DNA from 2 places in the Paeniglutamicibacter sp. genome. Region 1 is predicted to be linked to the other one. Evidence: predicted binding sites of a transcription regulator. Region 1 holds the regulator's gene; the other holds the start of a gene.
What was found. The regulator Rex, encoded in region 1, represses fermentation and respiration genes when NADH is low (regulators of the CRP and FNR family bind a similar motif). The targets are predictions, from matches to a motif close to CTTGTGAANNNNTTCACAAG.

Region 1 (7,062 bases):
CCATGGAGTCATTGACCAGTTCGCTCCCCGAACCGCCCGCCGGCGGGGAATCGATTGCCCCGGACGCAACCAGGACCTTCTGCTCCGTTGCGAGTGTGGCTGCGTCGATCTCTCGGATGAGCTTGCTGGACTTTGCAAGGTCCCACGCGAAGGCGACGAAGGCCGAGGCGTAGACAATTGCGGCCAGCAACATGAACAGGTCACTGTACTGTCCCAAGGCCACGTTGATCGTGGGCATGTCGTTTTCCATAGGGTCTCCTAGACTCCGGCTCGCTCAACGGCGGGCCACTGCTGCTCAAGAAGCTTACGCAACTCCTTGGCTTCGGATTCAAGGCGGTGGTCTTCACCACGGGCCAGCAATCCGTATTCGATTATCCGCTCTTCACGGCCCAAGCCGTCAACAGAGTTCTTGATTTTCACCCAGGCTCGGCGCCGCGGGGTAAAGAGCGAGATGGCCAGTCCCAACAGGGCAAGGGCCGCAAAGATTGCCACGGGGCGCTTGCTCGGGTCGTAGGCGATGTCCACGCCAATGAAGCGCTTGAGACCGTCAAAGGAAATGCTGCCCTTGCCGTCGGGCAGCTCGTACGTCTGCCCGGCCCCCAGCACGATGCCTCCCGCGTCGAGGCTCCTGTTGTTTAGTTCCTTGAGCTCATCGGTCTCCAGCACATAGACGTTTTGCGGCTTGCCGTCGTCCAGGCCCAGGTTCCCGAAGTACGAGTTCAGCTGCAACTGCGGGTTGATCGCATTCGGGTCGCCGGAAATGGCGAACCCGGTTTCATCGGTCATGGCCGTGGGCAGCAGGAATCCCTGGAATCCCAGTTGTTCCGGCTTCGCGTCCGGAACCTTGATGACCATCAACGAGGTGTACATGCCATCCTGAGGCACCGAGACCACCGGGCCGCTAAAGGCGATGTCTCCGTCGCCGTCACGAACGGTGACCACCGGTGCGTATCCGTTGCCGACCAGGTACATGTCCGCACCATCGATGCGCAATGGATGGTTGACCCGAAGCTTTTCCTTTTCGGGCTCGGCGTCCGGACTGCGGCGCGTCTCGACCTCGGCAGTGAAGTCGATCGGTTGGCCGAAGTGCGTGGTGGATTCCCGGTCAAAGGTGATGTTGAACTTTTCGAGCTTGACCGAGTAGGGGTCCAGCGAGTCTTCCTGGAACAAGGTGCCGGGCTTGAAGGAGTCGTAGGAAACCAGCGAGTTCACGAAGGTCTCCCCCTCCACGAGGACCCGCTGGCCGTTGTACCCGAAGGCACCGCCGACCCCCACCGAGGCCAAGAGGCCAACCAGTGAAATGTGGAACAGGAGGTTGCCGATTTCGCGGGTGTATCCGCGTTCTGCGCCCACCGAAGGGCTGGTGCCGTCGGGTCGGGCTTCGGAGCGGTAGCCGCGCTTCTTCAAGAGCGTGGCCACGTCCTGGACGACTTGTTCGTCACTGACGCCCGATTCTCCGGCAGTCTGGATCCTGATGGTGCCGTTTTCCGGCAAGCGGTTCAGTCGGGACGGTGTCCGGGGCGGCGGTGTCCGCAACGCCTGGGCGTGCTTCTTGACGCGCGGCAGGATGCACCCGATCAGGGAGATGAAAAGCAACAGGTATATCGCCGAGAACCACACCGAGGAATACACGTCGAAGAGCTGGAAGCGATCGAGCCATTCGCCGGTGGTCGGCTTGTTGGTCAGGTAGGTTGTCACCTGCTCCGGGTTGATCGAGCGCTGGGGAAAGAGCGAACCTGGTACTGCCGCCACGGCAAGGAGCAGCAGCAGGAAGAGTGCCGTACGCATGCTGGTGAGCTGGGTCCAGGCCCAGCGCACCATGCCCATGAACCCGAGGGCCGGGACGGCTACGTCTTTTTTAGAATCTTTTTGTGCCATTAGATGGGCAACCTGACTTCATTGGTGAACCAATCCTGCAATTGCGTAACCCAGGTACCCCACAGGCCGGTGGCCATCAGGATTCCCAGAAGAATCAACATGCCGCCTCCGAAGCGCATGATCGCCAGCTGGTGCCGACGGAAGAACTTCATGGCCCCCATGCCGCGGCGGATCGCCATGGCAATGAAAAGGAACGGCAGCCCCAGGCCCATGCAGTAGAAGAACGTCAGCAGGGCTCCCTTGGCGATGTTGGCGTCCGGGCCGCTGCTCATGATCAGCACCGCACCAAGCGTTGGGCCGATGCAGGGAGCCCAACCCAACCCAAAGGTCAGGCCCAGCACCGGCGCGCCCCAGAGACCTGCCGGGGGCTTGCGATGGATCTTGGCCTCGCGTTGCATGAAGGAGAAGCCTCCCATGAACACCACGCCCATGAAGATCACCACGAGACCAAGTAGCTGGGTAACCCATGAGCCCCTGTAGATCATCCAACCGGCGATCTGTGAAAAGACCACCCCGGCCAAGACGAAGACCAACGTGAAACCCAGGATGAACAGGCCGATGCCTGCAACCATCCGGCCGCGCTTTTGATCGGCGAGGTCGGCACCGGACAGGCCCGTGACGTATCCCAAATAGCCCGGTACCAAGGGCAACACGCATGGAGAAAGGAAGGAGACGAGGCCCGCCAGGATGGCAACGGGAACCGCGAGAATCAGCGAACCATCTTGGACAATCTCGGCAAACTGATTACCTTGGGCCGGTAGCGTCAAGGCGCCGGCAAGCACGGAGTCGATCACAACGACTCGGTGAGTGCCGTATTGATCAGGGCCTTGAGCGTGGGCTTGTCGGCAACGCCGAGAATGCGAGCCGAGACCCGCCCCTGTTTGTCGAGCACCAAGGTGGTGGGTACGGCCTTGAGCGGAACATACTTTGTCATGGCGAGTTGAATCGTGCCCTGGGTGTCCTGCACTGATGGGTACTTGATTCCGAAGGTGCGCTCGAAGGCCTCTGCCGCTTCCTTCTCGTCACGCACGTTGATGCCGATGAATTCGGCCTTGCCCTTGAACTCGTTGTTGAGTTCGACCATGTGCGGGGCTTCGATGCGGCAAGGGGCACATGCCGCGTACCAAAAGTTCAGGACCGTGGCCTGCCCTGCCCAGGTGGCCGAATCAATCGTGGTTCCGTCATAGGCCACCGCGTTGATCTCGACCGGGGCCGTGCGCGAGGCAGGACCGTATTCCTCCACCGAGCCGTCGCCGGCAATGTAATTCTTGTTGTTGCCTTCTCGAGCCTGCCTGGCCAGAGGGTCTTCATCCCCCACACACGCAGCAAGGGGCAACACGGCGGCGCCAAGTACTGCGGCACGCAAGAATGAACGTCGTCCCAAGCGCTGCGCTTGGGACGAGATGGGATCGATCATGATCTCAAGCTCCAGGGATGTTCGCAGCGTTGACCAAGAGGTCCACGCTAGGTTCTGCATAACGGACTGCGACCAGACTTTCACCTTCAAAGTCCAGGCTAGTCACGGAGGTGAGAGTGCACTCGCGTTTCCGCGGGTCGTGCCACAGGGCCCTGCCCTCGGCGGAGCGGCGCGTCACCCAGATGGGCAGCTGATGGCTGACCAAAATGGCTTGTGCCCCTCGGCCGCCAAGTTCCACCGCGCGATCGCGGTGTTCAACAATGGCGGTCATCATTCGTTCCACCTGGTCCCGGTAGGGTTCCCCCCAGGATGGACGAAATGGATTGACGACATAGGACCAGTATTTTGGTTCCTTCAGTCGGTTCTTGATCTGGGAAAGTCCCTCGAAACGGTTTGCGGCCTCGATGATTCGATCATCGGTCACGATTTCCAGGCCCAACGCCGCTGAGGTGGGCTTTGCCGTTTCCTGCGCCCGAACGAGCGGGGATGACACCAGGTGGGTGATATTTGCACCCGCGTCTCGCTGCGCGGTGAAGTACTCCGCGGCCCGCTCGGCCATTTGGTTGCCAAGATCGGAAAGATGGAATTCCGGTAGCCGACCGTAGAGGACCCTGTCCGGGTTATACACTTCGCCGTGACGTAGCAGGTGAACGGTGGCAGTCGACATGGGTTAAGTGTCTCAAATCTTTGTTCCGTTACCTAAACCGGACACTTGATTTTGCCCACGCGCCCGGGCTTTGGACGGTCCCCGAAAGCATTGCAACGATGCCCCGCACCGCATCCCCCGCCTCGCGTGCATCCAGCAAGACTGGGCGCACGGAACAGCTTTGGCCAATGTTCCGGACGAAACGAAAAACCATCCTTTGGGAGGGGTGAAAAGCAATCTCGAACCGATATCGTGAGGGTAAGCCGTAGTTTTCCAACCCAAGGAGCAGGTTATGTCTACCCCTGAGAATGATCCCCTGAACCCGGAGAAGCCGTCCGAGGACCCCGCACCACCGCAATACGGACAGCGTGCAACGCAGGATCCGAATGCCGCCGGGCAACCCCCGTATGGCCAGCAGCCGCAGTCCGGGGCACAACCGCCGAATCCGTATGGCCAGAACCCCAACCCATATGGCCAGCCTGCACCCGCGAACAATCCGTACGGCCAGCAGCCACCGCAGGCGCCATATGGCCAGCAGCCGTACGCCGGCGGATTCCCGGTCCCGCCGCAGGGCAACTTTGCACCGCCCCAGATGCCCACCCACCGCCCCAAGGAACTGGACACCTCCTTCTGGGCCATCCTTGCTGCTGGGGTTGTCTCCCTGTTGAGCACCGTGTTTGGTTTGAGCGCCGCCGCGATCACGCAACAAATGGAGGCGTTCCCCGAGTTGGAGGAGCAACTTCGGATTGCCGGGGCGAGCATGGCCGACGCAATCCCCATGATCCAGACCGCGGCGATCGTGTTCGCGGTGATCGGCTTGTTGCTTTACGTCCTGATTGCGTTCATGGTCCGCAAGGGAAGCGGCGTGGCACGCATCTTCGCCACGATCTTCGCTGTCCTCTCGCTGTTCGGCATTGGCAGCGGAGTGCTGATGGCACTCTCGGTCGTCCTGGGAGTGGTTGGCGTTGTCTTCGCCTGGTTGCGCCCCTCCAGCCAGTTCATTGCTGCGCGTCGTGCAGCACGGGCGGCCGGATACCGCTAAACACCGCATCTTAAGAAGTGGTTCGTGGGATCCAGCCATGCCGGCTGGATCCCACGGACCACTTTGCGATTAAGCCAGATGGTGGGTCCGAGTACGGACCGGGCGCCTAGGAATCGAGGTTTTGTGCGTGGTAGGCCAGGATTTGCAGCTCGGTGGCCAGATCGACCTTGCGCAGGTTGACTCCTGCAGGGACCTGCAGCACCACAGGGGCAAAACTCAGGATGCTTCGCACGCCCCTTTCCACGAGTTTGTTGCACAATTCCTGGGCCGCTGCCCCCGGAACGGATAAGACGGCCATATTTGCAGCGGTGGCTTCAAGGATCTCGTCAAGGTCGGAAATGGCTTGGACCTGCAAGTCCCCCACCGTAGTGCCAATAACCTCTGGCGAGGAATCGAGCAGTGCCACGATTTCGAATCCGCGGCTTCTGAATCCGCCGTACCCGGACAGCGCGCGACCCAAGTTTCCGGCACCGATAATCGCTACGCGCCAGTGCCGCAAGAGCCCCATGGCCTTGGAAATTTGTTCGGCCAGTTCGGTCACCACGTACCCGACACCGCGGGTCCCATAGGATCCGAGCAGGGACAGGTCCTTGCGAAGGATCGCCGGATTGACCCCGGCTTCCGTGGCCAGGACACCTGATGAAGTCTGCGCCTCGCCGCGGGCCTGCATGGCGTTTAGCGCCCGCAGGTACTGGGTCAACCGTGCCAGGGTCGCTTCGGGAAGAATCCTGCCAAGTGAACCGGTCGGTGTCTGCCCCACCGTCATGCCGGGTTCCAGGTCGCGCTCAATCTGAAGGTCGGCCGCAGGGACTTTGGCTTCGCTGCTTGCGGGGTGGGGCTCGGTGGGCATTCTGCTCTGACTCAATTCCGTGGATACCTTCATGTCTTATCAACCGGTCCTGGCAACACCGCCTCGCCGCCTTGCCGTTTCGCGGGCCCCCGACGGAATCGTTGACCTTAGCTGGTCAACAATGTCTCAAGGCGCTGGGCGTCGATCACCCAAAAATCCCGTATCCGGCCGTCGACCAACAGCACCGGAACTTCTTCCGAGTGGCGTGCCAGGAGTTCAGCGTCCTGGTCGATGTCAACTTTTTGCCAGGTGTAATCGAGCCGACTGGTGACCTCATCGAGTGTTTTGATCGCAGCTTGGCACAGATGGCATCCGGAACGAACCAACAAGGTAATTTCCCGCGGGGTCTGCACACTACTCATGCCCCAACGCTACAGCTCCGGCCAAAAAAGATTGCAATACACTTGGCGGATGCCCTCAAACCATTCCCCCGTGTCACTTCCTGGGCAAGAGCCGGTGCACTCGAGCACGACCGCGGCCTTCTTCGATGTGGACAACACCATGATGCGCGGTGCTTCACTATTTGCCGTAGCCCGAAAAATGTACCAACGACGGGCTTTTACGCTGCGTGAGGTTGTATGGTTCGCCGTTCACCAGTTGCGCTTCGTGGCCCGCGGAGAGAACCTCGGCGACATCCACGCCATCCGCGACCGTGCGCTCCTACTGGCCGCAGGGTTCTCCGTGGCGGACATGGTTGCGCTCGGGGATGAAATTTATGACGAATTCATTGAGTCTAAAATCTGGCCAGGCACCCGTGCAATTGCCGAACAGCATCTGCACGCCGGGAGGCAGGTGTGGCTTGTCACTGCCACCCCGATTGAGGTCGCCTCCGTCATGGCGCGCCGGCTCGGGCTCAGTGGCGCACTGGGGACGAGCGTTGAACACGTCGAGGGCATCTACACCGGCCGACTGGTCGGCGAGATCCTGCACGGGGCAGCGAAGGCCGAGGCGGTACGGAACCTGGCCCTGGCGCAAGGGTTGGATCTTGCCGAATGCTGGGGGTACAGCGATTCGCACAACGACATCCCATTGCTTGAAGCGGTCGGACACCCCGTGGCGATCAATCCCGACGGGAGATTGCGCCGCCACGCCAAGGAGCGGAACTGGCCCGTCTACGATTTCCGGACCGGCCGCAAGGCCGCGACCTTTGGGTTGAAGGCCGCCGGCATCTCGGGAGCCCTTTGGGGCCTGTGGCGCAGTTTCGGCGCACTGCGCCGCCGCCCCTGACA
Region 2 (7,062 bases), on a different contig from region 1:
ATGACATCGGCCTTCGCGGCCTTGGCCGCAGCCTCGCCCTTGGCCGTGATGCCGGCGCGGATTTCCTTGACCTTGGCGGGGTTCTTGACCGATTTGCCGCGGGGCGCCTTGGCGCTGTCGGGCTGGGTGGCCTCGAAGGCACCTTCACCCTCGAACTGCACATAGACCGAGACCTCGCCCTTGGCCAAGGCCAGGGGGCCGGAGACCTTCAGGTTCTTCAGTGCCTTGGGATCAAGGCCGCCGAGGGAAGGTGAATCCGCACCCGGTGCCGGGTCGATCGTGGGGGGTGCCGCAAGGGAGGGGACGGACATGGTGACGGCCAGGGCAAGCCCCGAGGCCGAAGCCAGGATCGTCCGCGCAAGTCTTTGACGACGCGGGTTGGACATGGTTCTCCTTGAATCCGGTGGGAGTGATGCGGGAGGAATCCCATGACCGCTTGTCGGGGCCCGTCCCACGCCACATCCTATGTGAGTCGAGGCACATATCAAGGGGTTGTTTGAGATTTCTCCAAATATGTCACGGAGAATGCCTAAAATCGGGCAGGTCGGCTGGCCGCCGGGCGGTCAGTCCTGCCCGTGGGCGCGGGGCGGGGGAAGAGACCCCGGGCCCACGACGGCAAGGTGTCGGAGGCGATCGATAGCCTATGGTCAGTCGGTGAACCTCTTGGGGAGGCTTACCGCCCGCGGCGCCGGCACTGCGCTCGGGAACGTGCTGTTGGCATCGGGCAAGGACGCCAACGCAACGACCCGCGGGCAAGGTGCCGGTGTTCCGAAAGCGTTTCTGGGGGGAAACGCAAGAAGCGCTGGTCCCGTGCGTGCACGGGACCAGCGCTTGAACCAGGGTGGGCCGGGTGTGAAACCCTAGCGTGTGCCACCCTGCCACAAGGCGTCGAAGGGTGCTGCGGAGGATACGCGGTTCTTGATGCCCTCGGTGACAAAGGCCTTGGCGTTGCGTGCGGCCTGCAGTGGGGTCTCGCCCTTGGCCAGCTCGGCGGTGATGGCCGCAGCCAGCGAGCATCCGGCGCCCGACACTGCGACCTCGCCTACCTTCGGAGCGGAGAGGATCTCAAGGGTCTCGCCGTCGTAGAACACGTCCACTGCCTCGCTGCCGGCCAGGCGGATTCCCCCCTTGGCCAGTACTGCCGCGCCGGAGAGCGCGTGGATCTTCTTTGCGGCCTCGGTCAGGTCCTCGACGTTGTTGATGACCATCCCGGACAGGGACTCGGCCTCAAAGTGGTTGGGCGTGACGAACGTGGCCAGCGGCAGCAGGTTCGCCTTCAGAGCCTCGTCGGTGTCCAGGGCGTGGCCCGGTTCCTGGCCCTTGCAGATCAGCACCGGGTCCAGCACGACGTTGTCCCACGTCTGGTTCTTCAGCGCGGCAGCCACCGTGTCGATGGTGGCGGGGGAGCCCATCATGCCAAGCTTGACGGTCTTCAGGTCGCCTGCATAGCAGGTCTGGACCGCTTCGAGCTGGTCGGCGATCACCTGGGCCTCGACCGGCACGAAGCGGTGGTTCCAGTTGTCCTTCGGGTTGAAGGACACGATGCAGGTCAAGGCAACGATCCCGTAGGTTCCCAGTTCCTGGAAGGTCTTCAGGTCGGCCTGGGCGCCGGCGCCGCCGGTTGCTTCGGAGCCGGCGATGGTCAGGGTAACTGCGGGACGGGTCCCGGTGGAGGCAGAAGTCATGCATTCATTTTAGGGCGGTTTCCAGCGCACCCTCACACGCCCGGGACCGACCGGCAGGCGCGAGGCGAAAGGGTCGGAGCCTAGGCAGTGGTGAAAGTGGTCAGCTGTGTCGCATTGGACCAGCCTGCGGCGCGTTCGGCGCGTGTTCCGGCGGCGGTGTCCGCGCTGGTGACCATGAAAAGCAACGGCAGCCCTTGGCGCGCCGCCGCGGCAGCCAGGTTTGCCAGGATCGCGGCGCGAAACTGCTCGACGTTCCAGGTGGCTGTGATGCTCGGATCGCCCAGCAACGCGAAGCCCTCGGCAAAGCGGATCCGGCCCCGGCCCGCCGGGGAGTCGAAGTCGGCGATTTCAACCACGTCATAGTCGTTCATGGGGGCCTCGAAAAGTGTTGCCGTTTCCGGCAGCGCAACCACCTGCTCCACGTCGTTGGCGAGCGCGACCAGAAGCACCCGCCGATCGCTCAGGCTCCAGCCCTGTGAGGCAAGTTCACGGCCGACCGCCTCGTTGGGTGCGCCCAGGAACGTCAATCTGGTCTGTCCCTGGTGCGCGGAAAGGCCGGGATCCGCCAACAGTGCGGGGAGTGAGTCGGCAGCGGGCCAGTTGCAGGTGATTTCGTAGTTGCTTCCGTCATCGGCAAGGCTGTGCAGCCGGCCCGATTCGTCACGGACCAACGTACGGTCACGAATCAGGGCGAAGGACTGGACCCAGGGTGGAAGGCTTGTGGACTCGAATGGCATCTGGTGGCTCCTGTTCCAAGGACGGGCAACGGGCAAACGACTCAGGACACAAAATGAGCGCTGATCTGTGGCGACCGTTGCGCCTTCGCGCCCCTCGCAAGGTTCACGATCGACTCTACGCCTGCAGCGGCCGAATCCGGGATTGCCGGTTCGGCAGGGCACCAAATCGAGGTCCGGAGAGGGTCAGGACGCGGTGCGCACCAGTGAAATCACGTCATCGAGAATGCTGCGGACCACGGGCATGCGCGAGAGCACGACCAGGCGGGCGATCACCGGGGCCACGTTCTTGATGAGCCTGTGGCTGCGCGCGGCCCCGGGTGAGGCGTCATAGGCCCAAAAGAGGAAGATGCCGCGTTGGATCAACCACAGCAGCTGGGGCAGATCCGTGCGGATGGCCAACGGCGGCAGGGGCCTGCTGGCTGCCACCACCTGCCGCCATAATCCGAGTTCGAGGGCGCGCTGGAGATTGCCGAGCTCGGCATTGGAACCGGCAAAGGCCGTGCGGATAAACGTAGGTCCGAACTCGCGGAACGGCGTCATGATTTCCAGGGCCTTGTCCAGCGCAAGGCGCAGGTTCGTCTCCAGGTTGTTCCCCGGCACCAACAGCGGCCACGTGGCGCTCCGGTGCTTCTCGAGCAGGTCCCGGAAAAGTTCGTGGACGATGGCGTCCTTGGACTCGAAGTAGTAGTAGGCGTTGCCCAGGGAAAGCCCGGATTCCATGGCAATGGAGCGCATTGTGGTCCCGGCGAACCCCTTTGTGGCGAAGAGCCCCATGGCGGTGTCCAGCAGCAGCTGGCGGGTCTGCATGCTCTTGGCAGTCGGCTTCCTCATGGCGCTCCTTTCCACTCTCTGCGCTAGCGTCCATTATAGCCAGTTTTGAACACGTTCAAAACTATGATTCCCGGGCCCTGGGCGGTGAAATGCCGGACGTGATCGCCCGATCGGGCCACAGCAAGGGAGAAAGTGCCAAAACGGGGGCCAGAAAGGCGTGGGATACTTGAACCTCAAGTGCTAATACAGCGAGTGGTCCCCACGGCCCCGATTTCCCTCAAGTACGTCGATCGCGACGGAAATCGTTGCCCCGGGATCGACTTGGCGAACCACTTCTTCGATTGGGAATCACCATGGGCGAAAACGCCGCCTCAACAACACAACGTCCGAAGGCTTCGCGCGCCATTTTTGCGTCTGCGGGAAGCCCCTACTTTTCAACCGTGCTTGCCCTGATGGCCGTCGTGGTCATCCTTTCCAACGTCGGTGCGGCCAAGGGCGTCACCTTTGGCCCCATCGTCACCGACGGCGGATTCTTCCTCTTCCCGCTGGCCTACATCCTCGGTGACGTCATTTCCGAGGTCTACGGATTCAAGGTCGCCCGCCGGGCCATCGTCACGACCTTTGCGTTGGCGGCCTTCTCGACCCTGTGCTTCTGGATCATGATCCACCTGCCCGCGGCCGAATGGTATGACGGGCAGGAAGCCCTCGAACGCACGCTGGGCCCTGTCTGGCTCATCGTCCTGGCCTCGCTGCTCGGCTTCGTGGTCGGGCAGACCCTGAACTCCTGGGTGCTGGTGAAGATGAAGGAACGCTTCGGCGAACGCGGCCTGGTGGGCCGCCTGATGAGCTCGACCGGGGTGGGCGAATTCGCCGACACCCTGATCTTCTGCTCGATCGCCGCCACCGTCATCGGCATCACCGACATGCCCACGTTCATCAACTACGTGGTGGTCGGGTTCGTCTACAAGACGGCGGTGGAGTTCCTCTTCGTGCCGGTGACCACGCTGGTCATCCGCTGGTTCAAACGCCGCGAGCCCAGCTACGAGCTGCAGGCCCCGGTGCCGGGAACCGCCGCATAGACAAACAGCAACACGAATACGGGGGCGGTGGCCCTTCGCCCGCGCGGCGAAGGAACACCGCCTTTTCATTGCCCGTCTTCATCGCCAATGCGCTGTTCGGATCGACGTCGATCTTCCCCGGTGTTGGCCGCTGACCAAAACGGAACCGGCACGTTGCCGTGTTCCCGCCACGGCTGCGCCTAGTCTGGGCACATGGAACTACTCACGGCCGCCGGGCTGAGCTCGGCCGCGGGCCTGAACGCGTACATCCCCCTGCTGGTGCTGGGGTTGCTCAACCGCTTCACCTCGTGGGTGGCGTTGCCCGATGGCTGGGGCTGGCTCTCCAACGGCTGGGCCCTGGGCATCCTGGCGGTGCTGCTGCTCATCGAGGTCGTCGCCGACAAGATTCCGGTCGTCGACTCGGTCAACGACGCGCTGCAAACGGTGGTGCGCCCTGCCTCCGGTGGGCTCGTCTTTGCCTCCGGAGTCGGCGCCGAAACGATTGCCGTGGACGACCCGGGTAACACCTTCGGCTCGGCGCAGTGGGTGCCGCTGCTCATTGGCGCGGCGATCGCGCTGGTCTTCCACCTGCTCAAGTCCGGCTCGAGGCCGCTGCTGAACCTGGGCACCGCCGGGGTTGCCGCCCCGGTGGTGAGCACCGCGGAGGACGGGGCCTCGCTGGGATTGAGCCTGCTGGCCATTGCCCTTCCGGTGCTGGTGGTCGTGGCCGCGATTGGCCTGGCCGTGCTGCTGTTCATCGGCGTGCGCAGGCTGCGGCCAAGGCGCCCCGAAACGGCGGCCTAGGGCCCGCCACCACGATCAGACCGCGACGGTCACCAACCCCTGGGGATCGGGAGCCCCGGCGTAGTAGCGGGACATGACCCGTTCCTTGAGCTCGTGGAAGGTGCCGTCCTCGATGGCCAGTCGGGCGTCGTCGACCATCTTCACCACGAAGCGCTCGTTGTGGATGGAGATCAGCGTGTGGCTGATCAGTTCCTTGGCCTTGAACATGTGGTGGATGTAGGCGCGGGTGTAGTGCTCGCAGGTGTAGCAGTCGCATTCCTCGGACAAGGGTGTGAAGTCCCTCTTGTAGCGCTGGCCCGAGAGATTGAAGCGGCCGTGCGGGGTATAGAACGCCGAGTTGCGGGCCACCCGGGTGGGGGAGACGCAATCGAAGGTGTCGGCCCCGTTTTCGATGGCGGTGAAGATGTCATCGGGTTCGGAGATGCCCAGCAGGTGCCGCGGCTTGTTCTCGGGAAGTTCCTCCGCGCACCAGCCCACGATGGTGCCCAGGTTTTCCTTTTCCAGCGCCCCGCCGATGCCGAAGCCGTCGAAGGCCATGGCCCCCAGGTCCTGGCAGGCCTGACGGCGCAGGTCCTCGTACTGGGCGCCCTGGATCACTCCGAAGAGGGCCTGGTAGTCCTTGCCCACGCGCGAATCGGTGAGGTTGAAGTGCTCGGCCACGCAACGCTGCGCCCACAGCCGGGTGCGCTCGAGCGACTCGACCTGGTAGCCGCGGGAGTTCTGCAGGGTGGTCAGCTCGTCGAAGGCGAACATGATGTCCGCCCCGATCTCGTGCTGGACCTTCATGGAGATCTCCGGGGAGAAACGGTGCCGGGTGCCGTCGATGTGGCTCTTGAACCAGACGCCGTCGTCGTCCACATTGGCCAGGCGTTCCTTGCCCGGGGCCACCGCGTCGTCCGGACCGGACTGGTCCACCGACTTCATGTCGATGACCTTCTTGAACCCCGAGCCCAGGCTCATCACCTGGAATCCACCGGAGTCGGTAAAGGTGGGTCCGGACCAGTTCATGAACCTGCCCAGCCCGCCGGCGGCATCGAGGATGTCGGAGCCCGGCTGGAGGTACAGGTGGTAGGCGTTGGCCAGCACCGCCTGGGCGCCGAGCTGTGCCACGGATTCGGGCAGGACGGCCTTGACAGTGGCCTTGGTGCCCACGGCAATGAATGCCGGGGTCTTGATTTGCCCGTGCGGGGTGGTGATCACTCCGGTGCGGCCGTTGGACACCGAACCGTCGGGATTGCTCAGGCGGGTGCCGACCGAAAAGGAAAAGGCGGACTGGCGCGGATGGGTAACTGCGGCATCAAGAAAATCGTTGGGCACCTATCAAGTGTGCCGCATGCGCCACTGAAGCCGGCAAAACCGGCGCGTGGGATGGCTCATAGGATCGGGTTGCGAGGGGGGATGGGAGCGTAGCGTATATGCGTGGGGACGTGCTGCGACGCGCGCCCTCGACGCAGCCGCGAGGAAACACCGACCACGCCCAAGGAGCCACGGAACACATGGACAAGAAGTTTGGGAGCCTGTTGACCCTGGGTCCGTCGACCAACGACCACTGGATCGCGCTGCGCACGGCCGTGGGGATCTTCGTCCCGCTCTTTGGCCTGCTGGCCATCGACCGCCTGGACCTGATGGTCTTCGTGATCTTCGGCGCCTTCACCGGGGTCTACGGCCGGGTGCCGGGCTACGCGAACAGGCTCGTGGCCCAGTCCAAGGCCGGGGGCCTGTTTCTGGTCGTCATCCTTGCCGCGGCCCTGGCCTCGCACTACCTCGTCAACCACGACGACCGGGCCGCGAGCGCCTGGATGATCGTGGGGCTGACCACCGTGGTCTCGGGGATTTGCTCGGTGGTCACCGGCTACCTGCAATTGCGTCCCGGCGGTTCGCTCTTCCACATCTTCGCCTTCGCGGCCATCGCCTCGATGCCGCACCAGCCGCCGCCGGCCGAATCCATGGCCGCCGCGCTGGCAGCGGTGCTGCTGGCGATCGCGCTCGGGTTTTCCGGGATGCTCT

Region 2: a site for Rex is predicted at 3,296-3,315, ahead of ACLQ7E_RS21660 (queuosine precursor transporter). Genes of this name have one in related genera too.

What each region holds. Positions count from the first base shown of each region.
Region 1 is NZ_JBKKAP010000047.1:17,095-24,156, reverse strand. It holds gene ccsB (c-type cytochrome biogenesis protein CcsB) at 1-250, opposite strand, end outside; gene ACLQ7E_RS05580 (cytochrome c biogenesis protein ResB) at 259-1,878, opposite strand; gene ACLQ7E_RS05575 (cytochrome c biogenesis CcdA family protein) at 1,878-2,669, opposite strand; gene ACLQ7E_RS05570 (TlpA family protein disulfide reductase) at 2,669-3,295, opposite strand; gene ACLQ7E_RS05565 (histidine phosphatase family protein) at 3,300-3,962, opposite strand; gene ACLQ7E_RS05560 (hypothetical protein) at 4,234-4,983, shown strand; gene ACLQ7E_RS05555 (redox-sensing transcriptional repressor Rex) at 5,090-5,749, opposite strand; gene ACLQ7E_RS05550 (glutaredoxin family protein) at 5,941-6,195, opposite strand; gene ACLQ7E_RS05545 (HAD family hydrolase) at 6,335-7,060, shown strand.
Region 2 is NZ_JBKKAP010000184.1:28,071-35,132, forward strand. It holds gene ACLQ7E_RS21640 (S8 family serine peptidase) at 1-386, opposite strand, end outside; gene thiD (bifunctional hydroxymethylpyrimidine kinase/phosphomethylpyrimidine kinase) at 861-1,685, opposite strand; gene ACLQ7E_RS21650 (hypothetical protein) at 1,766-2,422, opposite strand; gene ACLQ7E_RS21655 (TetR/AcrR family transcriptional regulator) at 2,606-3,253, opposite strand; gene ACLQ7E_RS21660 (queuosine precursor transporter) at 3,547-4,272, shown strand; gene ACLQ7E_RS21665 (DUF4126 domain-containing protein) at 4,465-5,055, shown strand; gene tgt (tRNA guanosine(34) transglycosylase Tgt) at 5,071-6,372, opposite strand; gene ACLQ7E_RS21675 (FUSC family protein) at 6,552-7,062, shown strand, end outside.